4 regions of the Leclercia sp. CFBP8987 genome follow, and region 1 is predicted to be linked to each of the others. Evidence: predicted binding sites of a transcription regulator. Region 1 holds the regulator's gene; each other region holds the start of a gene.

What was found. Region 1 encodes CRP, which controls carbon source genes, mostly activating them, when cyclic AMP is high. Its sites were predicted from a motif close to ATGTGANNNNNNTCACAT; they were not measured.
Region 2: the regulator CRP is predicted to act here: its motif matches at 2,619-2,636, upstream of ldtB (L,D-transpeptidase).
Region 3: the regulator CRP is predicted to act here: its motif matches at 4,891-4,908, upstream of SOM40_RS02150 (glycine dehydrogenase).
Region 4: the regulator CRP is predicted to act here: its motif matches at 6,747-6,764, upstream of SOM40_RS19615 (enolase C-terminal domain-like protein).

What each region holds. Positions count from the first base shown of each region.
Region 1 covers NZ_CM188255.1:4,441,634-4,449,770, forward strand. The annotation lists gene SOM40_RS21445 (hydrolase) at 1-2, shown strand, start outside; gene SOM40_RS21450 (YheU family protein) at 1-217, shown strand, start outside; gene SOM40_RS21455 (phosphoribulokinase) at 248-1,117, shown strand; gene SOM40_RS21460 (OsmC family protein) at 1,160-1,564, opposite strand; gene crp (cAMP-activated global transcriptional regulator CRP) at 1,874-2,506, shown strand; gene SOM40_RS21470 (YccS/YhfK family putative transporter) at 2,564-4,651, shown strand; gene argD (bifunctional acetylornithine/succinyldiaminopimelate transaminase) at 4,686-5,906, opposite strand; gene pabA (aminodeoxychorismate synthase component 2) at 5,973-6,557, opposite strand; gene SOM40_RS21485 (putative adenosine monophosphate-protein transferase Fic) at 6,588-7,190, opposite strand; gene ficA (FicA/YhfG family antitoxin) at 7,180-7,347, opposite strand; gene ppiA (peptidylprolyl isomerase A) at 7,456-8,028, opposite strand.
Region 2 covers NZ_CM188255.1:1,440,644-1,448,780, reverse strand. The annotation lists gene SOM40_RS06855 (glycoside hydrolase family 31 protein) at 1-816, shown strand, start outside; gene SOM40_RS06850 (ABC-F family ATPase) at 919-2,514, opposite strand; gene ldtB (L,D-transpeptidase) at 2,734-3,654, shown strand; gene SOM40_RS06840 (aldo/keto reductase) at 4,312-5,352, opposite strand; gene SOM40_RS06835 (efflux transporter outer membrane subunit) at 5,451-6,974, opposite strand; gene SOM40_RS06830 (DHA2 family efflux MFS transporter permease subunit) at 6,974-8,137, opposite strand, start outside.
Region 3 covers NZ_CM188255.1:446,834-454,970, forward strand. The annotation lists gene fbp (class 1 fructose-bisphosphatase) at 1-395, opposite strand, end outside; gene mpl (UDP-N-acetylmuramate:L-alanyl-gamma-D-glutamyl-meso-diaminopimelate ligase) at 575-1,948, shown strand; gene yjgA (ribosome biogenesis factor YjgA) at 2,055-2,606, opposite strand; gene pmbA (metalloprotease PmbA) at 2,702-4,054, shown strand; gene cybC (cytochrome b562) at 4,109-4,492, shown strand; gene SOM40_RS02150 (glycine dehydrogenase) at 5,009-5,347, shown strand; gene SOM40_RS02155 (SFCGS family glycine-rich protein) at 5,359-5,721, shown strand; gene SOM40_RS02160 (DUF4312 family protein) at 5,724-6,023, shown strand; gene SOM40_RS02165 (DUF4311 domain-containing protein) at 6,046-6,822, shown strand; gene SOM40_RS02170 (DUF4310 family protein) at 6,836-7,477, shown strand; gene SOM40_RS02175 (amidohydrolase/deacetylase family metallohydrolase) at 7,520-8,137, shown strand, end outside.
Region 4 covers NZ_CM188255.1:4,079,184-4,087,320, reverse strand. The annotation lists gene SOM40_RS19635 (DUF2238 domain-containing protein) at 1-597, opposite strand, end outside; gene SOM40_RS19630 (autotransporter family protein) at 717-3,599, opposite strand; gene SOM40_RS19625 (alpha/beta hydrolase) at 3,788-4,627, shown strand; gene SOM40_RS19620 (GntR family transcriptional regulator) at 4,664-5,383, shown strand; gene SOM40_RS19615 (enolase C-terminal domain-like protein) at 5,371-6,570, opposite strand; gene SOM40_RS19610 (PTS transporter subunit EIIC) at 6,845-8,137, shown strand, end outside.

The DNA of each region.
Region 1 (8,137 bases):
GATTATTCCCTGGCAAGATCTGGCTCCCGAAACGCTGGATAATCTGATTGAAAGCTTTGTGTTACGCGAAGGCACCGATTATGGTGAACAGGAGCTTTCGCTTGAGCAGAAGGTCGCCGACGTCAGGCGCCAGCTGCAAAGCGGTGAGGTGCTGGTGGTATGGTCTGAGCTGCACGAAACCGTCAACATCATGCCTCGCAATCAATTTCGCGGTTAACCGCGACCTCTTTCCATTCAGGGAGTTGCTATGTCCGCCAGACATCCGGTTATTGCCGTTACAGGGTCGAGTGGTGCGGGTACCACTACCACCAGCCTCGCCTTTCGTAAGATCTTCTCGCAGCTGCATCTGCGTGCTGCGGAAGTAGAAGGCGACAGCTTTCACCGCTTCACCCGCCCTGAGATGGACATGGCCATCCGCAAGGCCCGCGATCTCGGCAAACACATCAGCTACTTTGGCCCGGATGCCAACGACTTCGGCCTGCTGGAGCAAACCTTCGCCGAATACGGGCGAAGCGGCACCGGCCAGGCACGCAAATACCTGCACACCTATGACGAAGCGGTCCCCTGGAACCAGGTGCCGGGCACCTTCACCCCCTGGCAGCCGCTGCCGGAACCGACCGACGTGCTGTTTTATGAAGGCCTGCATGGCGGAGTGGTGACGCCGCATCACGACGTGGCGCGCCATGTCGACCTGCTGGTGGGCGTGGTACCGATCGTCAATCTGGAGTGGATCCAGAAGCTGACGCGGGATACCAGCGAACGCGGTCACTCCCGCGAGGCGGTGATGGACTCGGTGGTGCGCTCGATGGAGGATTACATTAACTTCCTGACGCCACAGTTTTCCCGCACCCATATTAACTTCCAGCGCGTCCCGACCGTGGACACTTCTAACCCCTTTGCCGCAAAAGGCATCCCGTCCCTTGACGAGAGCTTCGTGGTGATCCACTTCCGCAATCTGGACAATATTGACTACCCCTGGCTGCTGGCGATGCTGCAGGGTTCATTTATTTCGCACATCAATACGCTGGTGGTGCCGGGCGGGAAGATGGGGCTGGCGATGGAGTTGATCATGATGCCGCTGGTGCAGCGGTTGATGGAAGGCAAGAAGATCGACTGAGGTTTTGTTGCCCGGTAAGCGCAGCGCCACCGGGCAAGGCGCTTAGGCCTCGATCACTTCATACGAATGCGTAATGTTGACCGCTTTCTCCAGCATCAGCGCCACGGAGCAGTACTTCTCCGCAGAGAGATCCACCGCGCGGGATACCGCCGCATCTTTCAGCGCTTTGCCGGTGACCACGAAGTGCAGGTTGATATGGGTGAACAGGCGCGGCGCCTCTTCACGGCGCTCTGAGGTCAGCTTCACTTCACAGTCGGTCACATCGTGACGCCCTTTTTGCAGGATCGACACCACGTCGATGGCGCTGCATCCGCCTGCCGCCATCAGGACTACTTCCATCGGGCTTGGCGCTTTATCACCGGAGTTGCCATCCATCAAAATCTGGTGCCCGGAAGCGGACTCACCAAGGAACGTTAACCCTTCTACCCATTTCACACGTGCTTGCATTTGTATTAACTCCAGGAGTGCATTTTTGCTGACAGATTACGCGTCAGTAACAATTCTGACAACGGAAGTCGACCTGCATCAAGCTGAAGCGAGACACCAGGAGACACGCGGCAAAAGCTATGCTAAAACAGTCGGGATGCTACAGTAATACATTGACGTTGCACATGTATGCAGAGGACATCACACATTCCAGGCTGCTAATTATTGTGCCAGCCAGACCCCAGGCAGGGGAAAGAATTCGATTGCAACCCCAGAGTACAGGTACATAGCCAGACTCTGGAGACAGCTTATAACAGAGGATAACAGCGCATGGTGCTTGGCAAACCGCAAACAGACCCGACTCTCGAATGGTTCTTGTCTCATTGCCATATTCATAAGTACCCATCGAAGAGCACGCTGATTCACCAGGGTGAAAAAGCGGAAACGTTGTATTACATCGTCAAAGGCTCAGTGGCAGTGCTGATCAAAGATGAAGAAGGCAAAGAGATGATCCTCTCTTACCTGAATCAGGGAGATTTCATCGGCGAGCTGGGCCTGTTTGAAGAAGGTCAGGAGCGTAGCGCCTGGGTGCGTGCGAAGACCGCGTGTGAAGTGGCTGAGATCTCCTATAAGAAGTTCCGCCAGCTGATCCAGGTTAACCCGGATATCCTGATGCGCCTCTCCTCGCAGATGGCTCGCCGTCTGCAGGTCACGTCCGAGAAAGTGGGTAACCTCGCCTTCCTCGACGTAACGGGCCGTATCGCTCAGACCCTGCTGAACCTGGCGAAACAGCCAGACGCCATGACCCACCCGGACGGTATGCAAATTAAAATTACCCGTCAGGAAATTGGTCAGATCGTCGGATGTTCGCGTGAGACAGTCGGTCGTATTCTGAAAATGCTGGAAGATCAAAACCTGATTTCCGCCCACGGTAAAACCATCGTGGTTTACGGAACACGTTAATTCCGCTCAAACGGCGTGGCATCGCAGGATGCCACGCCGTTTTTGTCTCTAGCATCCATGTGGCGCAGGCTCATTTATCACCCGGAAGTTAACTACGCACTGCGGCAAACCCTGGTGTTGTGTCTCCCCGTGGCTGTGGGTTTGATTTTCGGTCATCTGCAACAGGGACTCCTCTTTTCTCTGGTTCCAGCCTGCTGCAACATCGCTGGCCTGGACACACCGCATAAACGCTTTTTTAAACGTCTGACTATTGGCGGCTGCCTGTTTGCCGGATGTAGCCTGGCCGTCCAGCTGTTGCTGGCGCGGGATATTCCACTGCCGCTCATTCTGACGGTACTGGCAATGACCTTAGGCGTCACGGCAGAAATCAGCGCTCTCCATGCGCGACTCCTGCCCGCCTCGCTGATTGCGGCCATCTTTACCCTGAGTCTTGCCGGGAACATGCCGGTCTGGGAACCGCTGCTCCTCTATACGCTGGGCACCCTCTGGTACGGGCTGTTTAACTGGTTCTGGTTCTGGATGTGGCGCGAACAGCCGCTGCGCGAGTCGCTGAGCATGCTCTATCAACAGCTGGCGGATTACTGCGAAGCGAAATATACCCTGCTGACCCAGCACACTGACCCTGAGAAATCGTTGCCACCGCTGCTGGCCCGCCAGCAGAAGGTAGTGGATCTGATCAGCCTCTGTTACCAGCAGCTGCATATGCTGGCGGCCAACAGAAATCACGAATACAAACGCCTGCTGCGCACCTTCCAGGTGGGGCTGGATCTGCAGGAGCATATCTCCGTCAGTCTGCACCACCCGAAGGAGGTGCAAAAGCTGGTGGAGCGCAGTCACGCCGAAGCGGTGATCCGCTGGAACGCACAGACCGTGGCGGCCCGCCTGCGGGTGCTGGCTGATGACATCCTCTATCATCGCTACCCCACTCGCTTTAGCATGGACAAACCGCTCGGCGCGCTGGAAAAAATCGCCCGTCAGCACCCGGATAACCCGGTGGGACAGTTCTGCGCCTGGCACTTCAGCCGTATCGCCCGGGTGCTGCGCACCCAGCGTCCGCTCTACCCGCGCGACCTGATGGCCGACAAGCAGAAACGCCTGCCGCTGATCCCCGCCCTGAAAAGCTATCTGTCGCTGAAGTCTGCCGCCCTCCGTAATGCGGCGCGTATCAGCGTGATGCTGAGTATCGCCAGCCTGATGGGCATAGCGCTGCACCTGCCGAAACCTTACTGGATCTTAATGACCGTCCTGCTGGTAACGCAAAACGGCTACAGCGCGACGCGGGTGCGTATTTTCCACCGGGCGGCCGGCACCATGGTGGGGCTGATCATCGCCGGTGTCACCCTGCACTTCCACGTTCCGGAAGGCTATACCCTCGCCGGGATGCTGGTGATCACTCTGGTAAGTTACCTGTTTATTCGTAAGAACTACGGCTGGGCGACGGTGGGCTTTACGGTCACGGCGGTATATACCCTGCAACTGCTGACCCTGAACGGTGAGCAATTTATTATCGCCCGGCTGGCCGATACCCTGATTGGCTGTCTGATTGCCTTCGGCGGCATGGTCTGGCTGTGGCCGCAGTGGCAGAGCGGGCTGCTGCGGCAGAATGCCCACGACGCGCTGGAGGCCGATCAGGAGGCCATCCGCCTGATCCTCAGCGACGATCCGCAGCCGACGCCGCTGGCCTGGCAGCGCATGAAGGTCAACCAGGCGCACAACGCCCTGTTCAACTCGCTCAACCAGGCGATGCAGGAGCCGGGCTTCAATTCGGCGTATCTGGCGGATATGAAACTGTGGGTAACGCACAGCCAGTTTATCGTCGAGCATATCAACGCGATGACGACCCTGGCGCGGGAGCATACGATGCTGACGCCAGACCTGGCGCAGCGTTATCTGCAGTCGTGTGAAATTGCGCTTCAGCGCTGTCAGCAGCGTCTGGAGTATGATTCGCCGGGTGAAAGCGGCGATGAGAATATCCTGGAAGCTCCCGAAACCCTGACCTACGGGCCTATGAGCACCCTGGAGCAGCATCTGCAGCGCATCCTGGGGCATCTGAATACCATGCACACCATTTCGTCAGTGGCGTGGCGACAGCGTCCGCATCATGGGATCTGGTTGATCCGGCGTTTGAAACGGACGCCGTATTAGCTTTTGTGCCCGGCGGCGCTACGCTTGCACGGGCCTACGCCTGAACCACGCGCTTCACCGCGGCGGCAAAACGGCTCATCCCTTCGTCGATATCCTCGCTCTCCACCAGCAGCGACGGCGCAAAGCGCATCACATCCGGCCCGGCATTGAGCACCATCGCCCCTTCGCTGGCGGCGGCGTAGAGGAAATCGCGCGCCCGGCCTTTGTATTGCGGCTTCAGCTCGGCACCAATCAGCAGCCCCATGCCGCGAATATCACTGAAGAGATCGTACTGAGCATCGATCTGCTGAAGGTGCTTCACAAACTGCTCCCGCTTCGTGTTAACGCCGCTCAGCACTTCCGGGGTGTTGATAATATCGAACGCTGCCTCAGCCACCGCGCACGCCAGCGGGTTACCGCCGTAGGTGGAGCCGTGAGAGCCCACGTGGAACGCCGAAGCAATATCCTGAGTGGTCAGCACCGCGCTGACCGGGAAACCGCCGCCGAGCGCTTTAGCGCTGGTCAGGATATCCGGGGTCACGCCGTAGTGCATGTAGGCAAACAGATCCCCGGTACGCCCCATGCCGCTCTGCACTTCATCAAATACCAGCAGGGCCTGGTGCTGATCGCACAGCTCGCGGAGCCCCTGCAGGAACTCGGGGGTTGCCGCCATCACGCCGCCTTCACCCTGAATCGGCTCAACTACCACCGCGCAGGTGTGATCGTCCATCACCGCTTTTACCGCATGCAGATCGTTAAACGGGACGTGGATGATGTCGGCCGGTTTCGGGCCAAAGCCGTCGGAATATTTTGGCTGACCGCCCACGGTCACGGTAAACAGCGAACGACCGTGGAAGGCGTTGTGGAAGGCGATGATTTTGGTTTTGAACGGGCTGTGGCGAGTGGAGGCGTAGTAGCGCGCCAGCTTAAAGGCCGTTTCGTTGGCTTCGGTGCCGGAGTTCATGAACAGCACGCGCTCGGCAAAGGTGGCGTCGATGATTTTACGCCCCAGACGCAAAGCCGGTTCGTTGGTAAAGACGTTACTGGTGTGCCACAGGGTCTCCCCCTGGGTTTTGAGCGCCTCGACCAGCGCCGGGTGACAGTGGCCTAACGCCGTCACCGCAATGCCGCCCGCAAAATCAATATACTCTTTACCCTGCTGATCCCAGACGCGGCTGCCTTTTCCCTTCACCGGGATAAACTCGGCCGGTGCATAAATTGGCAGGATAACTTCATCGAATGTTGCGCGCGTAATTGCAGATTGTTCAGTTGCCATGTAACCCCACCCTTTTTTAAGCAAAAAGCAGAAGTGAAAATATAATCACGAAATATGCTTAAAAAATCACTTTATGGCAACTAAAAAACAACGATTGAGGAAATTAGCCAGCAGCTGGTGGCCCTGTTCGCTGAGAATGCTTTCCGGGTGGAACTGCACCCCTTCCAGATCCCATTCGCGATGGCGGATACCCATGATCTCCTGAGTCTCGCTCCAGGCGGTGACCTCAAAGCAGTCGGGTAAGGTGGGCGGGTCAATAACCAGCGAATGATAGCGGGTCACGGTGAGAGGATTATTCAGGCCAGAGAAGACCCCCGTGCCGTTGTGGGTCACCGGGGCGGTTTTGCCGTGCATCACTTTGGCGGCACGAACGATCGTTGCGCCAAAGACCTGACCGATGGCCTGATGCCCGAGGCAGACGCCGAGGATCGGCAATTTACCGGCATAGTGTTGGATCACCGCCAGCGAGATCCCGGACTCATCCGGTGTGCAGGGGCCGGGAGAGATAACAATTTTCTGGGGATTCAGCGCCGCGACATCCTCCAGAGAGAGCACGTCGTTGCGCCGGACCACCACCTCCGCCCCCAGCTCGCAAAAATACTGGTACAGGTTCCAGGTGAAGGAATCGTAGTTATCAATCAGCAGAATCATGGCGGCTCCTGAAAAAATGGCCGCCCTATTCTACTCAGTTTCCCGGGCTTCGCTTACCACTTTGCTGAAGATTGTGTTCAGCGCGCTCAGATCGCCCATCGCACCGCTCTGGTTGGCCTGGGCCCACTCCTCCGGGTCGATACCGCGCCAGTCGAGCTGATAGCCCGCATGGATCGCCAGCTGTTCAAAGAAGATGCGCTGAACAATACCATTGCCGATGCGGAACGGGTGCAGGACGTTGATTTCGCAGTAGTAATGGCTAAGGCGATTAATAAAATCCGCTTTCTCCAGTCCGACGAGATACCCCTCCTCCTCCAGATCCTGCATCAGGGCATTGCCCTCTTTTTCGATATAGGCGAAGTGACAGAACCGGGTATCCCCCTGATAAATATCCATTTCGCGAATATCGCCCGCCCAGTCAAAAATATCCTGGTAGAGATGCTGGTGGATGGCGCACAGGTGCGGCAGTCCGCGCAACAGCGGCCCCAGAGGCAAGGTCGCGGCGCGCAGCGCGGTGAATTCATATGCGGCCTGCGCAAGGCGTTCCGCCTGACGAATGCCCAGCCGGTTACGCATCACGTTCAGTTCCGGGTAGAGATAGGGGTCGCGATCGTTGCCGTATTTATCGCTCATGCTGCCTCCCTAACTCCTCAAGACGATGCTGCGCCTCATCTGCGCTGAGGGTGACTAATGGACTGTCGACCCCTTCAAGGCGGCGGCTGGCCTGAAAATTCGTGTTTCGCTGTTGTTCCCAGAGACGGGATTTTTGCTTATCAGTGAGTTTTTTCACCTGTTACCTCCCTGCTTGTGCCCGTGTTGCCACAAGTATAAGCAGCAAACTGCGGTTTCGCAGGGAGGTAAAGGTAACGCGGGCAAAACCTGCCCGCGCTATGAGGGATTAAGGCAGGACTTTCGCAGAGAGGATAACTACCGGTTTTGTCGGCACATTCTGGTACGGACCGACATCGTGAGTCTGCACCTGAGAAATTTTATCGGCCACATCCATGCCTTTCACAACTTTACCAAACACCGCATAGCCAAAATCACGCTGGCCGTGGTCGAGGAAGGCGTTATCCGCCACGTTGAGGAAGAACTGGCTGGTGGCGCTGTCTTTATCGGCAGTACGCGCCATCGAGATGGTGCCGCGGCTGTTGCGCAGGCCGTTATCCGCTTCGTTCTTGATTGGCGGGTTCGGCTGTTTCTGCTGCATCTGCTCGTTGAAGCCGCCACCCTGCAGCATAAAGCCCGGGATCACGCGGTGGAAGGTGGTGCCGTTATAAAAACCGCTGTTCACATAATCGAGGAAGTTTTTCACAGAAACAGGGGCTTTCTGACTGTTCAGTTCCAGCTCAATGTTACCGGCAGAGGTGGTCAACAGAACGTGCGGGTCTCCTTTTGCTGCCAGCGCAGCAGGAGAGAGGGCTGAGAGAGCGAGTACAGCCGCGACAGCCGCCAGAGTTGATTTGAGCATGAGAATTCCTTAACAAAGCGCAGTAAAGAAAGCGAATGGCTTGATTCTAAAGAGCAGTATGGATCCAGGCCAGCCATTTACCTAATTTTACGCATTTGAAACAGTTGTA
Region 2 (8,137 bases), 1.9 Mb from region 1:
GGCCACGACGTCGGCGGCTTCTCCGGCGATAAACCGGACGCCGAGCTGTTTGTCCGCTGGGTGCAGAACGGGGTGATGCATCCGCGCTTTACCATTCACTCGTGGAATGATGATGCCACCGTTAACGAGCCGTGGATGTATCCGGGGGTAACGCCGGCCATTCGCGGTGCCATTGAGCTGCGCTATCGTTTGCTGCCCTATCTCTACACCCTGCTCTGGCAGGCCCATGCCGATGACGAGCCGATGCTGCGTCCAACCTTCCTCGACCATGAGCACGATGCGCAGACCTTCGAAGAGTGCGATGACTTCCTGCTGGGCCGCGACCTGCTGGTGGCCAGCGTCGTCGACGCCGGGCAGCGTGAGCGCCGTGTCTGGCTGCCGGATAACGAAACCGGCTGGTACGATTTTTACACCCAGGAGTGGTTCTCCGGCGGGCAGTGGATCGTCCGTGATGCTCCGCTGGAAAAACTGCCCCTGCTGGTGCGTGCCGGTGCCGGTCTTCCCCTCAGCGAACGCATCACGCATGTGTCAGCCGAAAAAGATGATACCCGCGAGCTGAAGCTGTTCCCGGTGAAAGGCGTGGGTGCGACCTCGGGTCTGCTGTTTGAAGATGACGGCGAGAGCTGGGGTTATCAGAACGGCAATGCGCTGTGGGTGGAGTGGGAGATGGTGTGCGATGGGGCAACCATCAACCTGAAGGTCAACGGGCGTGGGGATTATCGTCCGGCGTGGAAGGCGCTGAAGCTGTCGTTACCGGCGGAAGAAAAACGTAAGCTGCGGGTGAACGGTGTGGAAGGGAGTGAGTGGGTGGTGTAATTGCCCCTCACCCCGGCCCTCTCCCCATAGGGGCGAGGGTGAAAACCGCACCGGGCAGTCCCCTCTCCCCTGTGGGGAGAGGGTTAGGGTGAGGGGTTTATTTTAACCGTCGATACCTTTGCTGCGCAGGTAATCTTCATAGTTACCGCTGAAGTCCACCACGCGCTCTGGCGTAATTTCAATCACGCGGGTCGCCAGGGAGCTGACAAACTCACGGTCGTGAGAGACGAAGATCAGGGTGCCCTGATACATCTCCAGCGCCATGTTCAGCGATTCGATCGATTCCATGTCCAGGTGGTTGGTTGGTTCATCCATCACCAGAATGTTCGGTTTCTGCATCATCAGCTTGCCGAAGAGCATACGCCCCTTCTCACCACCGGAAAGCACCTTCGCCGGCTTTTTGATGTCGTCCTGGCTGAACAGCAGACGGCCAAGGAAGCTACGTACCACCTGCTCGTCATCACCTTCAGACTTCCACTGGCTCATCCAGTCGAAGACGGTCAGATCGTTGTCGAAATCTTCGGCGTGATCCTGGGCGTAATAACCAATCTGCGCATTCTCGGACCATTTCACGGTCCCGTTATCCGGAGCCAGTTCACCCACCAGGGTCTTCAGCATGGTGGTTTTACCCACGCCGTTGGCACCCAGAATGGCGATCTTCTCGCCCACTTCCAGCAGCAGATTGAAGTTTTTGAACAGCGGGCCGTTGTCGAAACCTTTTGTCAGCTCTTCGACGGCTAAGGCATTACGGAACAGTTTCTTGTCCTGCTCGAAGCGGATGAACGGGTTCTGACGGCTGGAGGCTTTAACTTCATCCAGCTTAATTTTGTCGATCTGGCGAGCACGGGAGGTGGCCTGACGCGATTTGGAGGCGTTGGCGCTGAAGCGGCTGACGAAGGATTGCAGGTCAGCAATCTGCGCCTTTTTCTTGGCGTTATCGGCCAGCAGACGCTCACGCGCCTGGGTCGCAGCGGTCATGTACTCGTCGTAGTTACCCGCATAGACGCGCAGCTCGCCGTAGTCCAGATCCGCCATGTGGGTGCAGACCATGTTCAGGAAGTGACGGTCGTGCGAGATGATGATCATGGTGCTGTTACGCTCGTTCAGCGTCTGCTCCAGCCAGCGAATGGTGTCGATGTCCAGGTTGTTCGTCGGTTCGTCGAGCAGCAGGATGTCCGGGTTAGAGAACAGCGCCTGCGCCAGCAGAACACGCAGTTTCCAGCCGGGTGCGACTTCGCTCATCAGACCGTAATGCTGTTCAACCGGAATGCCCACGCCCAGCAGCAGCTCACCGGCACGGGACTCCGCAGAGTAGCCATCCATTTCGCCGTACAGCACTTCGAGGTCGGCCACTTTATAGCCGTCTTCTTCGCTCATTTCGGCAAGGGCATAGATGCGGTCGCGCTCCTGCTTCACTTCCCACAGCTCACCGTGGCCCATGATCACCGTGTCAAGAACGGTGAACGTTTCAAAGGCGAACTGATCCTGACGCAGCTTACCGATGCGCTCGTTCGGATCGAGAGAAACGTTGCCCAGCGTCGGCTCTAAATCGCCGCCGAGGATCTTCATGAAGGTGGATTTTCCGCTACCGTTGGCACCAATGAGGCCGTAACGGTTGCCGCCGCCAAATTTGACGGAAATGTTTTCGAACAGCGGCTTACTGCCAAACTGCATAGTGACGTTGCTGGTAACTAACACGGGAGATTCCTGCGAGAAGTGTGATAAACCCGGCATTATGCCACAATTCCGAAATGAGATCCCGTGTAACAACATAACGCTAAACTTTAACGAAACGGAAAAAAGTGTGATTTAGTACACATCCGAATTCCATGCGGTCAGGAATGCACATATAATGCGCTCCCTAAACCGTTCAGACTTTTAAACAACCTGCCAAGTGGCACAGATACCTCGCACACCATGAATATGAAATTAACTTCGCTTTTCGCGGCGGCGTTTGCCGTAGTAGGGTTTTGCAAGACCGCTTCTGCTGTCACCTATCCACTGCCAACCGACGGTAGCCGTCTGGTGGGTCAGAACCAGGTTGTGACCATTGAAGAGGGTAACACCCAGCCGCTGGAATATTTCGCAGCTGAATATCAGCTGGGTCTGTCCAACATGATGGAAGCCAACCCAGGCGTCGATCCGTACCTGCCGAAGGGTGGTACCGTGCTGAATATTCCTCAGCAGCTGATCCTGCCGGACACCGTGCATGAAGGCATCGTCATCAACAGCGCCGAAATGCGTCTGTACTATTACCCGAAAGGCACCAACACGGTGATCGTGCTGCCAATCGGTATCGGCCAGTTGGGGAAAGATACCCCGATGAACTGGACCACCAAAGTTGAGCGTAAGAAAGCCGGCCCAACCTGGACGCCGACTGCCAAAATGCACGCCGAGTACATTGCCGCGGGCGAGCCGCTGCCAGCCGTTGTTCCTGCTGGCCCGGATAACCCGATGGGTCTGTACGCGCTGTACATTGGTCGTCTGTATGCGATCCACGGCACCAACGCCAACTTCGGTATCGGCCTGCGCGTGAGCCACGGCTGTGTGCGTCTGCGTAACGACGATATCAAATTCCTGTTCGAGAACGTGCCGGTAGGCACCCGCGTGCAGTTCATCAACGAGCCGGTAAAAGCAACTACCGAGCCGGATGGCAGCCGTTACCTCGAAGTGCATAACCCGCTGTCCACCAGCGAAGAGCAGATCAACAACAACGTCACCGTGCCGGTCACCCTGACCAGCAACGTGCAGGCCATCACCGGCCAGCAGGACGTGGATGCGACCATCGTTGAGCAAGCGATCAACAACCGTTCCGGGATGCCGGTTCGTCTGAACTGATCGACCGATCGTAAGAGAACAATTCTGTCATAGCAGTGGAATTGTTCCGTTCACTACAGCATCTCTGCATTATGCATACCCAGCTGCGGTGAACGTGTTAAGGGGGCTACCGCCGCCCCCTTAACAATCCCGGCTCCCGGCAAAGAAAATCGCCGCTTCGCGGTTCCCTCAGCTTATTCCTTTCGGCTTTCGGGTCGGGCGTGATCCTACATCCATGTAGGTCACGCCCTCTCGGCGCATCCATGCGCCTCGCCCCGGCCTACAGGAAACGCTTCGGCGATTTTCAGCCGGACTCCCGCCCCTTCCACCTTTACAGCTGTTTGAAAAAATCTTAAAAGAGTTTTTTAACAATTTCTGCATGTGGCACAGGTGTTGAGTCCCGCTGAAATCGGCGAACCGGAGACCGGATGACCAGGGCTGGACGCCATGGATGGCGGCCAGAGGCGAAGCGAGACAGGACGTCGAGTTGAGCCGACCGCAGGCAGCAGGTCGTGAGGTGAGCGCAGTGCGAAGCACCGATTTCGTTGCGGGCCGCGGGGATTGAAAAGGGGGCCGCGGTGGCCCCCTTTCACGTTCACAGGTTCTGGAATGTCATATTCTGGTGGACATAAGGTGAACGGAACACGCCACCGAACTCAATCAGAAAACAATAAAAGATTACTGCTGCGCCAGCTGGTTATGGCGATATTCCCCCTGCCGCTCCAGCATCCAGCCTGGATATTCTCGCGGCAGCGCGCTCACCGCATCCAGCTGTTTCAGCTCCTCGTCGCTGAGATGAATCGCCGTCGCGGCGATATTGTCGTCCAGCTGATCCACCCGTTTTGCCCCCACAATCACACTGCTGACCACCGGCTGGTGGAGCAGCCAGGCGAGGGCAATCTGCGCGACCGATACCCCTTTGCTGTCGGCAATGTGGCGCATCACGTCCACGCAGTCAAACGCCCGCGCTTTATCCACCGGCGGGAAGTCAAATTCCTGGCGGCGGCCACCGCCCTGCACCTGACCGTCGCGGTCATATTTGCCGCTCAGCAGCCCGCCTGCCAGCGGGCTCCAGACCATTAACCCCACCTTCTCGCTTTGCAACATCGGCACCAGCTCGCGCTCAAGATCGCGGCCTGCGATGGTGTAGTAAGCCTGCAGGGAGGCAAAACGGGCCAGCCCCAGCCGCTCGGAGATCCCCAGCGCTTTCATAATCTGCCAGGCCGCCCAGTTGGAGACGCCGACGTAGCGCACATGTCCGTGCTGGACGAGGTTATCCAGGGCATAGAGCGTCTCTTCAATCGGGGTGGCCGGGTCAAAACCGTGCAGCTGATAGAGATCGATATAGTCCAGCTGCATGCGCTGCAGGCTCTCTTTCACGCTGCTGATGATGTGATGACGCGAATTGCCGCGGGAGTTAACCCCGGCGGTGCCCGTCTCGCCAAAGACTTTGGTTGCTACCACCACGTTTTCACGCGGGATCTTCAGGTTTTTCAGCGCCTGGCCGGTGATGGCTTCCGAGCGCCCTTCTGAATAGACGTTGGCGGTATCGATAAAATTGATCCCCGCGTCCAGCGCACGACCCACCAGCTGCTCGGCCTCCTGCTGCTGGAGCTGGCCTATCTTGCCCCACATCCCGCCTTCGCCGCCGAAGGTCATGGTCCCGAGGCAGAGCTCAGAAACAAACAGGCCGGTATTACCCAGTTTTTGATATCGCATTTGACGCTCCTCGTGTGTTGAGTACCCGATAGTTATACCCGGCTCACGCCGACGGCGAATGTGCGGTTCCTGCCCGTTTCTTGCCCAATCCTCTGAACTTATCCGCGCGGGGCGTCGCCAAAGACGGCGTAGTCCGGCAGCTGGACCTGCTGATACGGCTCCCAGCCCCCGCCGAGGGCTTTATAGAGCGCCACCAGATCCAGGGCGCTCTGTACCCGGGCCTGCTCCCGCTGCTGCTGCGCCTGCGCCAGCTGGCGCTGGGCATCCAGCACGTCGATAAAGGTGGCGATCCCCTGGCGATAGCTGCTGCTTGCCAGATCGAAGGCGTTTTGCAGCGCATCGATCGTTTTGTTCAATCCCGCTTCCCGCTTCTGGTCGGTGCGGTAGCTGACCAGCGCATTTTCCACATCCCCCAGCGCGGTGAGCACCGTTTGACGATACTCCAGCACCGCGGCACCCTGCTGCGCCCGGGCGACCTTCACGCTGGAGACCAGCCGTCCGCCCTGGAAGATGGGGATGGAGACCTGCGGCCCGACGCTGTAGAAGTGGCTGCTCCAGTCGGTGAGCCAGCTGGCTTCGCTGTTACGCAGGCCAAACTGGCCGCTGAGCGAGACGCTGGGGAACAGCTGCGCCACCGACACGCCGATCTGCGCGGTGGCCGCATGCAGGTTCGCCTCGGCTTCACGCACGTCCGGACGTCGCCGCGCAAGCGTGGAGGGAATACCGGTGGGGACAATCTCCGGCAGCGCGGGCAGCGGTTTGCTGGCCTGCAGCTCGCCGTCCAGCGCCCCCGGCGGTTTGCCCAGCAGGATCGCCAGGCCGTTCATCGCCTGCCGGGCCTGGGCTTCATACTGCGGAAGCTGCGCCTCAAGGTTGCCGAGCTGGGCGCGGGCGTTCTCCACGTCCATCTGCGGTGACAGCCCGCCGCGCTGGCGGCTGTCGGTCAGCTCCAGGGTCTGCTGCGCGCTCTCGATCTGGGTGTTTAGGGTGGCGATACTGCTCTGGGCGCCGCGCAGCTGGAGCCAGCCGCGGGCGACTTCGGCCTCCAGCGACACCAGGGCGTCGTTACGCTGCTCGATGGCCGCCTGCTGCTGGGCGTCGGCGGCTTCCACCTGACGGCGCACCTTGCCCCACAGATCCAGCTCCCACTGGGCATCAAAGCTGCCCTGGTAGAGGTTAATCGGCTGGGTCAGCGGCCCCAGCGCCCCGCGCAGTTCGGGATCGACATCATCCAGCTGGTCGTACACCCCGTGGGATTTCAGCTCCCCCTCCAGCCCCAGCTGCTGCCGGGTGGCCTGCAGGTTGCCGTTCACCGCCGGGAAGAAGGCCCCGCCCGCCTGATTAATCTGCTCCCGCGCGCCGGCGATGCGCAGCACGGTTTGCTGCAGGGTGAGGTTGCCGGCAATGGCGCGTTCAATCAGGCTGTCCAACTGCGGATCGCCGAAGGTTTTCCACCAGCGCGGATTGATGGCGGTGGATGCGGTTTGCGATTTCGCCCCGCCGTCGCCCGGATCGTTCCAGTGGGTCGGCGTTTGCGGCGCGGGCTGCTGGTAGTCGGGCCCCACGGCACAGCCTGCCAGCAACAGCATTATCATCAGGGGGCTTAAACGTCTGCAAATCATCAGTGTGCTCCTGCACTTCCCTCGCTCTTAACCGGCGAGAGCAACAAACAAAACGGAATCAGTAAGAGAGCCACCACGCTCAGAATGGTGAAGACGTCGATGTAGGCCAGGAATCGCGACTGTTCGATCATCACCTGGTACATGCGCCCGGTGGCGATGCTGGCGGGGTCGCCCACCTGGGTGGTGAAGTTCTGCACCGCCTGCGCCATCTCGCGAAGTGTGTGCTGGAACGGCTCATCGAACGCTGAGGTGTGCGTGGCGAGATGGGCGCTGTGGGCCTGCGAACGCTCGGTAATGGCCGCCGTCGAGAGCGAAATGCCGATCGACCCGGCCACGTTGCGGAACATGGTAAACAGCGCCGCGGCGTCGGCGTTCAGCTGCCGGGGAATCGAGATAAAGGCGATGGTGGTCAAGGGCACAAACAGGAACCCCAGCCCGATCGACTGGGCGCTGCGGAACAGCACCAGGGTCTCGAAGTCGATATCCGGCGTGAGCGTGCGGGACCAGAAGAACGACACCGCCAGACAGGTAAAGCCGAAGGCAATGATCCAGCGCGTCTGCACGATCGGCATCAGTTTCAGCACCAGCGGGATGGTGAGGACGATCAGGATCGCCCCGGGGGAGAGCACCAGCCCGGACCAGGTGGCGGTATAGCCCAGATCCTGCTGGGCCAGCTGCGGGATCACCACTGAACTGCCGTACAGGATCATTGCCATCCCGGCCATCAGCAGGCTGGAGACGGCGAAGTTTTTATCCTTCATGCAGTGCAGATCCACCACCGGCTTTTTGGCATACAGCAGCCAGTAGATGGCACCGATAATGCCAACCAGGGTCAGTACCGCGAAGGTGCGGGTAAAGTTCGAGTTAAACCAGTCTTCGTCCTCGCCCCGGTCGAGCATCACCTGCAGGCAACCGAGACCCAGCGCGATCAGGCCAATCCCCGTCCAGTCGATAGGGATCTTCTCTTTCGATTTACTCTCCCAGGGTGGATCTTCCAGCAGCTGATAGATCGCCAGCACGGTGACGATCCCTACCGGAATGTTAATAAAGAACACCCAGCGCCAGGAGTAGTTATCGGTGATCCAGCCCCCGAGCGTCGGCCCCAGCACCGGGGCGACGATAATGGCAATCGACGACAGGCCAAAAGCCTTGCCGCGATCTTC
Region 3 (8,137 bases), 880 kb from region 1:
CGGTAAACAGAGAAAATGGTGCCGACAGAGACGTTAACGTCGATGTTGGAGGAGCCATCCAGAGGATCCATCAGAACGACATATTTTGCGTGTTCACACCCTTCAAAGACCACGATTTCGTCTTCTTCTTCGGAGGCGATCCCCGCCACGATGTCGCGTGCGCGCAGTGCAGCTTTCAGTTTTTCATTCGCGAACAGATCGAGTTTCTGTTGAACTTCGCCCTGCACGTTTTCAGCACCGCTGGCACCCAGGATATCGACCAGACCGGCCTTGTTGATATCGCGATGGATGATCTTGGCGCCCAGCTTTATTGCCGACAACAAAGCAGTGAGTTCACCGGTAGCATGCGAGAACTCGTGCTGCTTTTCGACAATAAATTCACCTAACGTTTTCATAACACCTTCCCTGCATTGGATGTTGAGTAAAGTTGTTGATGCCCAACAATCTTAACAAACTTTCAAATCTTCGCGCAGAGGTGAATCGCGCCAGCTAGGTACAGATTTTCCTGAAATGCGTTTCTCTGCCGCAGACATATGCGTAAAATGTGCGCCACATTGAAGAGGGATAGTGACGTATGCGCATTCATATATTGGGGATTTGTGGCACTTTCATGGGCGGCCTGGCTATGCTGGCGCGCGCTCTTGGCCATGAGGTGACAGGTTCGGACGCCAATGTGTATCCGCCGATGAGCACGCTGCTGGAAAACCAGGGCATCTCACTGATTGAAGGGTACGACGCCAGCCAGCTGGAGCCGCAGCCAGATCTGGTGATCATTGGTAACGCCATGACCCGTGGAAATCCGTGCGTGGAAGCCGTGCTGGAGCGCAACATTCCTTACATGTCTGGCCCGCAGTGGCTGCATGACTTTGTGCTGCGCGATCGCTGGGTTGTTGCTGTTGCGGGGACGCACGGCAAAACCACCACCGCCGGGATGGCGACCTGGATCCTCGAAGCCTGCGGCTACAAGCCGGGCTTTGTGATCGGCGGCGTACCGGGGAATTTCGAGGTTTCTGCCCGCCTGGGCGACAGCCCGTTCTTTGTCATTGAAGCGGACGAATACGACTGCGCCTTCTTTGACAAGCGCTCTAAATTTGTTCATTACTGCCCGCGCACCCTGATCCTCAATAACCTTGAGTTCGATCATGCGGATATCTTCGACGACCTGAAGGCGATTCAGAAGCAGTTCCACCACCTGGTGCGTATCGTGCCGGGCCAGGGGCGCATCATCCTGCCGGAAAACGACGTCAATCTGAAGCAGACCCTGGCGATGGGATGCTGGAGCGAGCAGGAGCTGGTGGGCGAGCAGGGCCACTGGCAGGCGAAAAAACTGACCAACGATGCCTCCCAGTGGGAAGTGCTGCTGGACGGTGAAAAGGTCGGGGAAGTGCACTGGGCGCTGGTGGGCGAACACAACATGCATAACGGCCTGATGGCGATTGCCGCCGCCCGTCATGTGGGCGTATTGCCTGCCGACGCGGCCCATGCGTTGGGGTCATTCATCAACGCCCGTCGCCGTCTTGAACTGCGTGGTGAAGCTAACGGCGTGACGGTGTATGACGATTTTGCCCATCACCCGACGGCGATCCTCGCGACGCTGGCGGCTCTGCGCGGCAAAGTGGGCGGCACGGCACGCATTCTGGCGGTGCTGGAACCCCGCTCCAACACCATGAAGATGGGCATCTGCAAAGACGATCTCGCCCCGTCGTTAGGCCGTGCGGATGAGGTCTTCCTCCTGCAGCCGCAGCACATTCCATGGCAGGTCGCAGAAGTCGCGGACGCCTGTATTCAGCCTGCGCACTGGAGTGCGGATGTCGATGTGCTGGCGGATATGGTGGTGAAAGCCGCTCAGCCGGGGGATCACATTCTGGTGATGAGCAACGGCGGGTTTGGTGGGATCCATCAGAAGCTGCTGGACGGTCTGGCGAAGAAAGCAGAAGTAGCAGAGTAATAAAAAAGCCCGGTGGCGCTAACGCTTACCGGGCCTACAGTTCGTGCGCATTTGTAGGCCGGATAAGGCGTTTACGCCGCCATCCGGCGAACAGCATGCACGAGGATTAACTTTCGGCTTCCGCCAGTTCGCGCAGATACTGGAAGATCAGACGCGCAGATTTCGGCGGCTTATTCCCTTCTTTCTCTTTCTTGGCGTTACGGGCAAGCGTTCGCAGCTGCTGGCGGTCGGCGTCCGGCCACAGGTTCAGCACCTCCGCCAGGGCATCATCGCCATTATCAATAAGACGATCGCGGATCTGCTCCAGCTTATGGAACAGGGCAACCTGCTGGTTATGGCGGTTTTTCAGCTTATCCAGCGCCTGGCGGATAGGCTCTACGTCGCGCTGACGCAACATTTTACCAATCAACTGAAGCTGGCGGCGACGGCCCTCTTTCTTGATGCGCTGTGCCAGTTCGATGGCGGCACGCAGATCCGGATCGAGCGGGATTTTATCCAGCGCGTTCTTACCCAGCTCTACCATTTCCGCACCAAGCTGTTTTAACTCTTCGGCGTCGCGTTTAATTTCACTTTTACTGACCCAGATGATCTCATCATCTTCGTCTTCGATGTCATCACCGGGAACGTCGTCGAGCCAGTCTTCGGGCTGCTTAGTCATGTCAGGCTCCTTAAAAAAAGAGGCTAATCTTACCAGTTTAGGCGCGTACTGAGAAACGGTTCTCTGATAGACTTCAGCTAACTACACCTTACATTATGGCATTTACGATGAAAGTGATCTCACAAGTTGCAGCACAGCGTAAAGCACTGGAAGAGGCCGTCTCCATGGCCCTGGAGCTGGCGTCAGCGAAATCCGACGGGGCAGAAGTCGCCGTCAGTAAAACCACCGGTCTGAGCGTCAGCACCCGCTATGGCGAAGTGGAAAACGTTGAATTTAATAGTGATGGCGCGTTAGGGATTACTGTTTATCACCAGAACCGTAAAGGCAGCGCCTCCTCCACCGACCTCAGCCCGGACGCTATTGCGCGTACCGTGCAGGCGGCGCTGGATATCGCCAGCTACACCTCCCCGGACCCTTATGCGGGCGTGGCAGACAGAGAATTACTGGCCTTTGAAGCCCCGGATCTGGATCTGTTCCACCCGGCAGAAGTGACCCCTGATGAAGCCATTGATTTCGCCGCGCGTGCAGAACAGGCCTCCCTGAATGCCGATAAGCGCATTACCAACACCGAAGGCGGCAGCTTTAACAGCCACTACGGCATCAAGGTGTTTGGCAACAGCCACGGCATGCTGCAGGGCTACAGCTCCACCCGCCACTCGCTTTCCAGCTGCGTCATCGCTGAAGAGAACGGCGACATGGAGCGTGATTACGCCTACACCATTGGCCGCGCGCTGGGCGATCTTCAGTCGCCAGAGTGGGTTGGGATGGAGTGCGCAAAACGCACATTGTCCCGCCTCGCTCCACGAAAACTGTCTACCATGAAAGCACCGGTGATCTTCGCCAATGAAGTGGCGACCGGGCTGTTCGGGCATCTGGTCGGGGCGATCGCGGGTGGCGCGGTGTACCGTAAATCGACCTTCCTGCTCGACGCGCTGGGTACGCAAATTCTGCCAGAATGGCTGACCATTGAAGAGCACCCGCACCTGCTGAAAGGGCTGGCGTCTACGCCGTTCGACAGCGAAGGCGTGCGCACGGAGCGTCGCGATATCATTAAAGACGGCATCCTGACCCAGTGGCTGCTGACCAGCTACTCCGCACGCAAACTGGGGCTGCAAAGCACCGGCCATGCGGGCGGCATCCACAACTGGCGGATCCCGGGTCGTGGCCTGAGCTTTGAGCAGATGCTGAAAGAGATGGGCACCGGGCTGGTGGTAACCGAGTTGATGGGCCAGGGCGTTAGCGGCGTGACCGGCGACTACTCGCGCGGGGCGTCCGGCTTCTGGGTAGAAAACGGTGAAATTCAGTATCCGGTGAGCGAAATTACCATCGCCGGCAACTTAAAGGATATGTGGCGCAATATCGTGACGGTGGGCAACGATATTGAAACCCGCAGTAATATACAGTGTGGATCGGTGTTGTTACCGGAGATGAAGATCGCCGGCCAGTAATACTCAAGCGCACTCCGGTGCGCTTTTTTTTAATAATAAAAAAGGAAGTGAGCAATGCGTAAACATCTGTTAGCAATCGTCGCAGCTTCAACGCTGGTAATGAGTACGTCGGTCCTGGCTGACCTGGAAGACAACATGGACACCCTCAGCGAAAATCTGAAGGTGGTGCAGAAAACGGACAATGCGGCGGAAATGAAAGACGCCCTGACCAAAATGCGTACTGCTGCGGTGGATGCGCAAAAAGAGACCCCGCCGAAGCTGGAAGGCAAAGCGGAAAACAGCGCGGAGATGAAAGATTTCCGTCACGGTCTGGAGACCCTGGTGGGGCAGATTGACGGCGCGCTGAAGCTGGCCAACGAAGGCAAAGTCAAAGAAGCACAGGCGGCAGCCGATGGGTTTGTCACCACGCGTAATACTTATCACAAAAAATACCGCTAATGGGTGCCTGAGCCTTACGTCCTCTCCCGTGTTGCGGAAGATGATTATTGTCAAAGAAATGATCATCAAAACCCTGATACTGGGATCTCTGCGTTTCATGGATGCCTCCTTGCTTTTAAAGCGGGCGAGGTAGCGAACTCCACGGTGTGACGTGTCGTTTCGAGCCCCCGCCCTGATTTTTAGTCAGGCGGGGCTTTCCACTTCCCGTCCCATGCATGAGACGGTCAGTCTCAAGCACCCACGGCCACTCTACCCAATCCGCATAAGAAAACCTTATCCAGCTCACATTTCTACGAGTCTGCTCGTAAACTTTTTCACTTCCACAACGCCGCTTTACCCGCTCAGGAGCGTGATATTCATCACGTAAACCCAGCGAATTATCATCATTCAGTGCAATTATGTGGCACAGATCACTGGCGCCGGGTTCCTTTCCACTTCGAAGTGGAAAGGAACTCGCTACAAACAATTAACCCCCGGCGTTAGTTTTATCCCAGAGCCAATAACGGGGTAAGACGAGTGATTAACGGAACGGTAATAAACGACACTGGAGACCAGGCGGCGCAAACTGAACAGCTCGCCGACACCATGCTCAAGCAGACGTTCACTCTGCTTAGTCATCACCACATTATCCCCAATGCCGTTCAGGAGCAGATGCTCACCTCCCACGTTCGCGCGATGGCGCACCGGTCGGTGACCGGTGAGCCGCTGCCAGAGGTTGAGGCTGACCTGTTCGACGAAATTTCACCTGAATCAATGCGGCTTGCCCGCGAAGTCGTGGCGCAGTTTGGCAACCTTCCTGATGAAGAAGCCTGGCTGCTCTCCGTTCACTTTGAAGTCGCAAAAGACAACCTTTAAGGAGCAACACTATGGAACAAATTACAGTCGTTATCGGCGATCGCCTGGGTAAAGGTCAGAAGGTTGCAGCAGGCGTTGAAAAAGCGGGTGGTCGCGCCGTGGTTGTGCCAGGCGTGGCGGCAGACATGAAGCTGGGTGACGTGATGAAGGCGGAAAACGCCACCTTCGGCATCTCCTTCTGCGGCAGCGGCGGCGCGGGGGCGATCACCGCTCAGACCAAATATGGCTACAAAGCGAAGTACGGCATGCGTTCCGTGGAAGAGGGCGTCACCGCCATCAACGAAGGCTGCAACGTGCTCGGTTTTGGCTTTATGGATAAAGAAGAGCTGGGCGAGCGTCTGGTACAGGCGTGGCAGAAGAAGCACGGCGCATAAGCATGAAAGAACAGTTCACCACCACGGTGAGAGTGAAAGGCAAGGGTGACGCCAAAGCGCGCGCCTTTGCCGACGCGCTGAACCACGTTCAGGCCGCGGTGATGAAAGCATCGCCGCATATCTTACTGCGTATTGAGCCACAGGATGTGCAGGTTGTTCAGGCGCAAGAAGCGGTGCGTAAAGAGGCGTTTCTGTTCTTCTTTTTGCGCCGGGAGAGACGCACCTACAGCGTGGAGCTGGATGTGACCGTCAACGTGACTGCCATCAATCTGGACCAGGTGGACTTTGTCACGCAACGCTGATTCTTACTAATAGGGCAGACTAATGTTCCTGATAATTTTAATAAAATCGCTCATCATCGGCGGCCTGGTTGGCGTCGGCGTGGGCGCCGGGGCTGCACGCATGTTCCATGCGCCTACCACTCAGGGTATGGGCGCATTTCGTACGTTGGGGGAGCTGAACTCCTGTGAAGGGGATCCGGCCTCTCACTTCTCCTTTGGGTTAGGCTTCTTCTTCAACGCCTGGGCCTCGTCGGTTGCGGCGGGTTCCTTCACCCAGGACGTTGACCACCGCATCATCCCGAACTGGGGTGCCGCGGCACTGATGATCAAAAACCGTAACGTCGGCGAGACGCTGCACGATCCCCGCAAAATGGCGATTGCCTGCGGCGTGATCGGCATGATGGTCGTCACCTTCCTGAACCTTACCGCCTCGTCCGTTCCTGCAGCTCTGCAGGTCACCGCCGTGAAGGTGCTGGTACCGGCCGCAAACCTGCTGGTGAACACCGTGATGCCGGTGATCTTCTGGCTGGCGGCTATCGACGCGGGTAAAAAATCGGGCTTCTGGGCCACCGTCTTTGGCGGCGCGGCGCAGCTGATCATGGGTAACGCCGTACCGGGCCTGGTGCTGGGGATCCTGATCGGAAAAGGTGTGGAAGAGAGCGGCTGGAACCACGTCACCAAAGTGATGATGGTCGCCATCGTATTGCTGTTCGTGCTGAGTGGTTTCTTCCGCGGCTTCGACATGAAGATGATTGAATCCTTCCATCTGACCGTGCCGAACTGGCTCGACATGATCCACAACTCGCTCAGCGGCAAGTAACAGGAGCCTCTAAATGGAACAGAATAAAGGTTTTTGGTATGCCGACTGGTCGTTCCCGATCTTCGTTGGCCTGCTCTCCTCCGGCGTGTTCGCCGGGACGCACATGTACTACCTCTACGGCATCGGTGCCTTTAACGAAGTGGCCTTCGTGGCGATGCTGAAAGCGGGCATCGATACCGGTGCCTACGGCGCGGTTGCCGCCTTCGGCGCCAGCTTCCTGTTCGCCCGTATTATCGAAGGCTCCCTGGTAGGGATCCTTGATATCGGCGGGGCGATCCAGACTGGCGTCGGCTTAGGTGTTCCGGCGCTGCTGCTGGGAGCAGGGATTATGTTCCCGGTGACCAACTTCCTTGCCTCGCTGGTAACCGGCCTGGTGATTGGCCTGGCGATTGGTTACATCATCATCCTGGCGCGTAAGTTCACCATCAACCAGAGCAACTCCACCTACGGGGCGGATGTGATGATGGGGGCCGGTAACGCCTCCGGCCGCTTCCTCGGGCCGTTGATTATCCTCAGCGCCATGACCGCGTCGATCCCCATCGGCATCGGTTCCCTGTTAGGTGCTCTGCTGTTCTACATCTGGCAGAAGCCGATTACCGGTGGCGCCATCCTCGGCGCGATGCTGTTGGGCTGGCTGTTCCCGGTCGCCCTTTAATACCCGCGGGCGCTCAGGCGCCCGCCTTATCAGGAGAACCCCATGTTTGATTTACTCCTGCGCCGTGCGCGCCTTACCGACGATACCCTGACCGATATCGCCATTCAGGACGGGAAGATCGCAGCGGTGGGCGACATCACCGATCCCGCCCATCATACCGTTGAGCTGAACGGTGACACCTGGGTCAGCGCAGGCTGGATTGACTCCCACGTCCACTGCTACCCGAACTCCCCGATTTACCATGATGAGCCGGACAGCGTGGGCATTGCCACCGGCGTCACCTCGGTGGTGGACGCGGGCAGTACCGGGGCGGACGACGTGGACGATTTCTATGAAATCACCCGTAAAGCCGCCACCGAGGTCTTTGCCCTGCTGAACATCTCCCGCGTGGGGCTGATTGCCCAGAACGAACTGGCCAATATGGCCAATATCGACGCCAGCGCGGTGAAGCAGGCGGTGAAACGCCACCCGAATTTTATCGTCGGCCTGAAAGCGCGCATGAGCAGCAGCGTGGTCGGTGAGAACGGCATTACGCCGCTGGAGCGCGCCAAAACCATCCAGAAAGAGAACGGCGATCTGCCGCTGATGGTGCACATCGGCAACAACCCGCCGAACCTTGATGAGATTGCCGACCTGCTGAGCTCCGGGGACATCATTACC
Region 4 (8,137 bases), 360 kb from region 1:
GCGCTGATGCCAGCGCCCGAGGAGCAGCACCGTTGTGAGCGCCCCGAGCAGGGCGCAGAACATATCGGACTGGGTATCCCACTGATCGCCCTGAGTGCCGAGGAAATCATCCGCGCCCTGGCCCATCGCCAGCGCCGCCCACCACTCGATCAGCTCGTAGGTGGCGCTGATCGCCAGCGCAATACAGCACACCACAAAGGCCGTCATTTTGCGGCCATTGATGTAGCCACCGCGAACCAGGATCTCCCGGGCCGCCAGCGCAGGCACCAGCCCCTGGAAAAAGTGTCCCAGCTTGTCGTACGGGTTACGGCTCAGGTTAAACATCTCCTGTACGTCAAAGCCGATGGGCACTTTGGCGTAGGTGTACATTCCGCCCACCATCAGGATGATGGCGTGCCAGAAGATCAGCGTGTAGAGCAGGGGTGTCAGCGGGTAGCGCCGTTGGGTGGCAAGCAGCAGCGGCACGATGATGATGACCGGCGTCACCTCCATCAGCCAGGTGATGCGGTCCGAGGTATAGAGACCGGTATAAATCAGGATCAGCAGCAGAAGCAGCGCGCCGACCTTCAATCCAGAGGAGAGTGCAGTTTGCGTCATGTGAGTTAACTGTTGAGTAAAAACAGACACTATCGACCGACGCGGCGAAAAATACAATGTTTGCCAGCGGAGCATAAAAAAACGGGGCCATTCGCGGCCCCGTTGATCGTTCATAACAATCAGAACGACTTGCGTAAACGCAGACTGAAGGTGTGCGCCTGGTAGCGGTCGCCGGCCTGCAGATCGTAACGCGCGTCGAGACTCAGATCGTTGGCGTCATACAGGGTGGTGCCCACAGCCACGCCCGCCATATCCTCCACCGGAGAGGCCCCTTTGGTGATAAAGCTGGTTTCACCGATAGCATCGGCGGCGTAGGTCGCATGGCTGCTGACCTGACGGTTATCGTACTGGTGGATCCACGAGACCTGGGCGAACGGCGTCAGGTTACCCAGACCGGTGGCGAAGCTCTTCTCGATGCGGACACCGATATCGCTCATGACAGACTGCGCATGGGTGCTGCTGACATCCAGCGCCATACCGTTGCCGCCGGTTTCACTGTAGCCATCCACATGCTGATAGCCATAGGTCAGGCCCGCCAGCGGGGTCAGCACCACGTCAGCCGGCAGGGCGATTGGATAGCCCAGTTCGCTTTGCAGGGTGATGGACTGACCGTTGAACTTGCCGTGAGCAGCGCCGGAGAAGCCGGTGAAATCAGCGCGACGCACGGAGCTGTAGTTCTGACGGTTGAGACCCGCAGAGAGGTTCAGGTACCACGGATTGCCGGTGTAACCCGCGTAACCAATCACCCCGTAGTTATTGGCGGTGGAGTTGTTGCCGCTCAGGTTGTCTTTGCCGTGGACGGAGGTGTTGCTGTAGTTCAGGGCTGCCCCCAGACGCCAGTTGTCACCCAGTGCACGGTCGGCACCGATGATCAGGCCGCCAAATTTCGCGGTGTAGCCACTGACGTTGTCGGTGCTGTCCTGGCGAGCGTAACCGCCGAACGGCTGACCCCAGACGATCCAGTTGTTGGCGTAGTCATCACCGGTGGCCACACCGCTGGTGCCGGAGGCCTGAGGGTTACGTACGGCATCGATGTGAGCACCCACTACTGCCTGAGCGGTAGAGGTAGCAACGGTGGCCGCGGAGCTGGTATTGAGGTTCTGGCTGGTAGAGAGACGCTCGCCAGCACGGTTCGCTTCCTGTTTACCTTCGATCGCCAGCGAGGCGTTATACAGATCCAGCAGCTGCGGAGACGAGATACCGGAGTAGTGCGCGAGCCCACCCAGCGCCGCCGTGGCGCTCGGGATGGTGGCATAACCCCGTTTGGTCGGCTGAGCAGGTGCAGGTTCTGCTGGCGCAGGCTGCGTCGGCGTTGGCACCGTGACAACCGGGGGGGTGACCTCGGGTTCGGTCACTACCGGCGGCGTGACGTCTGGCGTTGGCTCAGGCTGAGGCTCTACCGGATCGGGGATCACCGGCTCTGCACCCAGGGTTAACACCAGGGCCTTGCTTTCAGCCTCTTCATAGACGCTGCCGTTAACCACACCGCGATAGCCGAAAGCTTTGTACTTCAGCTGGTCGGCGTGGTAGTCGGTCTCTGTGCCTGCGGCATTGATCACCACATAGCGCTGGCCTTCGGCGAACTGGTAAGTGCTGCCGGTACGCAACAGATTAACGCTGGAACCCGCATCGATAGTGGCATTGCCGCTGACGTTGAGGCGGCCATAACCGGTATCGGCAAGCAGGTCGCCGTTAGCAGTTGCCAGATCGGAGACACCGGAAATCAGCGTTGCGGCCGCTTTCTGATGATAATCCCCGGCGATATTGATGCTGTTGTTCACCTGCAGGGAGGCCGCTTCGTTCACCACGGTGCCGTTTGACACAGGCCTTTCATCGCTCATCTGGAGTGACATCAGGCCGTATTCAGGCAGGCTGGTAACGATATTATCGTTCAGCAGCAGCGAGCCGGTGTTGAATACCACGTCGGAGCCCATGATAGTGCCAGTCGCGCCGTCGATGCCGCTCAGCGTGCCCGTGGTAGTGGTGCCGCCATTGATGATTAATCTTGTCGCATTTAAGGCGTAAATATCACCGGCAATATCGCCCGTGTTGGTCAGGATCACGCCATCGCTGTTATTGCTCCCGACCATCAGAGCATAATTACCGCCGGTTAACAGGCCATTGTTAACGATGGAGTCAAGAGGACCATAACTATAGATTGCGACGTAATTTCCGGTAATTTGGCCGTTGTTTTCAATGGAACCAATGGTGCCATAGTTAATGATACCGGCGAAGCTGCCATTAATCTTATTATCATTGACGAGGGTAGTAATGTTGCCCTGGTTAGAGATCCCGGAACGGCCGTAATTATCAGACGTCCCCCCGTCAATCGAACCGGTATTGTGCAACGTGCCAATCGTACCACTGTTAAAAATGGCACCGTTCTGGCCAATGTAGTTGTTATTCTCAGCATCCGTGGCGCCGATAAGGCCCGCATTGATTAAGTTATCAATGGTTCCCTGATTACTGATGCCGAGGGAACCGAGGATCTTGCCATCAGCGGTATTGTTTAGGGTATGAATTGTCCCGGCATTGTTGAGCGTGCCGGTGTTGTAATTACCGCTATAGTAATTATTCGAATTTCCCTTAATGGTGCCGGTGTTGGTTAAGGTATTAACCACTCCCGAAGCGCCCACCGCGAACACGCTGTTAATCTGATTTTCATTAACGCTGGCAATGGTGCCGTTATTATTAAGCTGATCGACTGTTCCATCTATCTGAACAAGATTGTTACTTAAAAATAAAGGCATACCATTCTGGTCGTTAATAACGCCATCATTGGTAAGCGTTGTTACAGTCACCCCCGCATTTACCGCCAGGGCAGAAACTGGCATGCCAGTCACAAATCCATTCTGGGTGATATGCACTAATTCTTTAGCGTCGGCAATCTGCACGTTGCTTGTCGGGGTATCAATAATTAACTCTGGAGATGTGGCGTAGGCCTGGGCGGTCGTTGATGCCACCAGCAGAGAGATCAGCTGGCTAAGACGTTTCTTTTCCATGGTGTACCATCATAACGTTGCGATGTTTATGCAAAATGCAGTTGTGATTTCTTCGGATTAATCCGATATCTTCGGGCGCAGAATATACAATTCGTTGCCGAAAACAATAAGCGATGCTTAATTATTTCCGGTTGAATTCATTTCACATATTTGGTCATGTTGATAATTTGAGTTAAGGCTGGTGCGGTATGAGGATATATCCTCACTTTTTGCAGGGAACCGTATTGATTAGTTTATCTTTATTATTGGTAGGGTGTATTACCGACGATTCGCACCGCGCTGCGCAAAAAATAGCCAGTGAAAGTGGTCTGATCAGTGAGAAATTTGACACAGATCCGTTCCCGATTGTGACATGGCAGCGAATCGCCCCTCCGGTTCATTCCCTGCGGGTCTACATCGAAGGGGATGGCTTTGCCTGGAAGAGCCGCACAGCGCCCTCCGATAATCCGACTCCGCGTAATCCGACCGGTCTGAAGCTGGCTGCGGCGGATAAGCAGGCAAATGTGTTTTACCTTGCCCGACCCTGCCAGTTCATCGGGCCGCCGCTACCGGCCGCCTGCCGCGTAAATGTCTGGACGCAGGATCGTTTCTCACCGGCGGTTATTGATGCAATGAACGAGGCGCTCAGCCAGATGGTGCTGCGCTATCCGGGGGTGAAGATCGATCTGGTTGGCTACTCCGGGGGTGGCAATATCGCCGCGCTGCTGGCGGAACGCCGAGATGATGTGCGCTCCCTGCGCACGGTGGCAGGCAATCTCGATGTTGCGTATGTCAATGCCCTGCATCATGTTACCCCGATGCCCGCAGCCCGCAGCGCTATCGATCGCGCTGCTGCACTGCGTGACCTGCCGCAGATCCATTACAGTGGCGACGCCGACACCACCGTGCCACCCGCTGTCGCCCGACGTTTTCAACAGGCGGTAGGGGAGAGGTGTGTGCGAACGGAGGTGGTTAGCGGGATGGGGCATGGCTCGGACTGGGCGGCAGTCTGGCCGCGATTGCTGGCGCAGGGTATGCCGGACTGCTGAGGGGTGATCAACATTGAATGACTTCAGGACCGAACAATGAAAAAGAAAGAGTTTGTGACTCAGGATCTGCTAAGCAAAATCTATCAGGACACCACGGCGGGGCCACGCAAACTTCCCCCTGAACGGCAACTGGCCGAAGAGTATGGCGTGTCGCGTTTCACTATCCGCCAGGCGCTGGAGAAACTGGTCAGCATTGGCGTGGTGCGGATCGTGCAGGGCTCGGGGATCTGGATCAACGAGCATGCGCGCAATAATCCGCTGATCTACAACTCGATCACCGAGAAGCGATTCGATCAGATGCGCTACCGGATGATTAGCCTGCATAAGAGAAGGCCCGATCGCGCGGCGCAGCAAATTTTTGGTATCGATGAAGAGAGTTTTATCTGGCACTTTTGCCGCCTGCGCTACGTCGATGACCAGCCCGTACAGCTGGAAGTGTCCAGCATGCCGGTTGCCGATTTTCCCGACCTCAATCAGCAGGCGATTGAGCGCTCCATTCAGCAGTACGTATTAAGCAAAGGATTGATCATTTCCCATATGCTGACCACCTATCGGGCAGTCAGCGTCAGCCGTGAGCAGGCGGTAATACTGGGCTGCAAAAAAGGCAGCCCGGCAATGCATATTAATAATCGCGGAATACTGGAGGGGGGCCGGGTTTTTGAGGTGAGCGATATTATCGATATCAACTACACCTGCACCTGGGTCAGCCCCTATAACCGCGATAATTTAGCCTGGCGACAAAATCAGGGCGTATGAATCGTCCCGTCCGGCAGGCGGCTCTGCGTCCACTCGTGTGGGCGATAGGCCACAGGATGCGCCAGAGCCAGCTCTTCATTAAAGCCTGTACCGATGCCGGGCGCGGTCGGGGGATAGATAAACCCGTCCTTCACCTCAGGCGCGCCGGGGAAGACGCCGTCGGTGGTCGTGGAACGCGGAATAAACTCCTGAATGGCCGCATTGTGCAGGTGAATGTTCAGGTGCGTATTCACCGCCACGCCGATGGGCGTCATATCGCCGGGGCCATGCCAGGCGAGACGCACGCCGAAGGCCTGACACAGGTGCGCCAGTTTTAATGCTGGCGTAATGCCGCCGATCTGCGAGATGTGGCAGCGAATAAAGTCGATGCGACGATTGACGATCAGGTCGTGCCATTCAGCTGGATTATTGAAAAGCTCGCCCATCGCCAGCGGCACGCAGCTCTGCTGGCGAACCTGTTCCAGCCAGGCACTTTGCTGTGGCGGCAGAATATCTTCGATAAAGTAGGGCTGGTAGGGCTCAAGTTGTTTTGCCAGCTGCACGGCCTGCTGCGGGAAGAGACGCTCGTGGACATCATGTAAGAAATGGAGTTTCCAGCCATATTTTTCGCGCAGGGCGCGGAACATCTCCACGGTATTCGCCATGTATTCATGCTGATCGAACCAGGCACCCGCGGTCGGGTTTTCCGGGGCATGCAGCGCCGACGGCGTGCCGCCATAAAAACCGAGCTGACAACGGATATGACGATAGCCTTGCGCCACCAGTTTATCGACGGAGGCAAAGAGTTCCTCCAGCGTCTCGCCGCTGGCGTGGCTGTAAGCCGGGATCGCGTCGCGGGATTTTCCACCCAACAATTGGTACAGCGGCATACCGGCCAGCTGCCCTTTAATATCCCACAGGGCCATGTCCACACCGGAAATGGCGTTATTCATCGCCGGACCGTTACGCCAGTAGGCGTTAACGTTCATCATCTGCCATAGATCTTCGATGTTACTGGCATCCCGGCCGATCAGCAGCGGCTTGAGATACTCATCCACCAGAGTTTTAACCGCCAGCGGGCGCTGCTGGAAGGTGGCACAGCCGTGTCCGACGGGGCCATGCTCCGTGGTAACGCGAACGGTCACCAGGTTATGTCGATCCGGGCGGGTAATAAAGCACTCGATATTAGTGATGATCTCAGGCGTCACGAAAAACTCCTTTGCTGCTCTGTGGAAATACGGAATGGGAATATCATCGCCCTAAAAATGTTTACCGGTAAACCGTTTTTTTATTATTTATTTTGGTCAGTTATTTGATTCTATTTTAATTAAAAACCGTACCAATTTTGGTTTGTTAGCTGTTTTGTGGCTCCCTGGGTAGCTAAGTGTGAGCAATATCAACTTTTATTGGTTTGTTTTGTAGTGTGGGTTTATCTATTCTCGTGGCATCAATAAAACAACAACCCTACCGGCAGGAGTCTTTATGGGGACGCAAGAAGCCATCAATAATATTATTCGTCTGGTCGGCGGCCAGGGGAATATTAATAAAGTCTGGCACTGTATGACGCGGCTACGGTTTGATTTAATCGACGATAATAAAGTTGACCAGGCTGCGATCAAAAATCTGCCTGGGGTGCTGGGCGCGCAACTGCAGAGCGATCAGTTTCAGGTGATCATTGGGCCGAAGGTGAACAGCTGGTACGAGCAAATGCTGGATGTGCTCGGCCAGGGCGCTGATAAATCACCGACGGCGACAAAAGGGCGTAAAAGTCTGGTCTCCCTCTTTATGGATACCGTCTCGGGCGTTTTTGGTCCGATTGTCCCGGCCATTGCCGGTGCCGGGATGATAAAAGGATTGCTCGCCGGGCTGATCGCCTTAAAGGTGGTCTCGGCGAAAAGCGATACCGTCATGGTTATCGACCTGATTGCCAGCGGCGTCTTCTACTTCTTGCCGTTCTTCCTCGCTGTGTCGGCGGCGAAGATCTTCAAGACCAATGAGTATCTTGCCGCGGCGGTTGCCGCCTGTCTGATGTATCCCTCCTTAATAGAAGCAGCGAAAGCCCTGGCGACGCATCAGGAAGGGGCGGTCAGTGCCATCTGGTTAATGAATGCGATCCCGGTATCCGTCTTTAACTATTCTTCGAGCGTCATTCCGGTGATCTTCTCGGTACTGGCATTAAGCTATATCCATCGCTGGGTAGACAGCATCATGCCCGATGTCCTGAAAACCGTCTTCACGCCGACGCTCACCCTCTTTATAGGTGCCCTGGCGGCGCTGGTGGTGATCGGCCCGATTGGTATCTGGCTGGGTAAAGGACTCGCCTTCTTTATAGAAGGACTGTTTAGTGTGTCGTCCAGCTTTGCCGGGCTGGTGGTCGGTGCCATCCGACCGGTGGCGATCCTGACCGGGATGCACCATGCGATGACGCCAATCGCCCTGCAGAACTTCAGTGACCGTGGCTACGATATGCTGATGCCGATGATGTTTATGGCCAATATGGCGATTGCGGGGGCGACATTTGCTATCTGGCGTCTGAGTCGGGACCGTCAGGAGAAGACCGTTACGCTGTCGGCAGGCATCTCTGCGCTGCTGGGCATTACCGAACCGGCACTCTTTGGTGTCCTGACGCGCTACAAGAAAGCTTTTATCGCCGCCACGGTGGCCAGCTCGCTGGCTTCAGCCTTTATTGCTTTCTTCGGCGTGCGTCTTTATGGCTACATTCTGTCGAGCATCTTCAGTTTGCCTGCTTATATAGGCCCGTATTTTGTCTTTGCT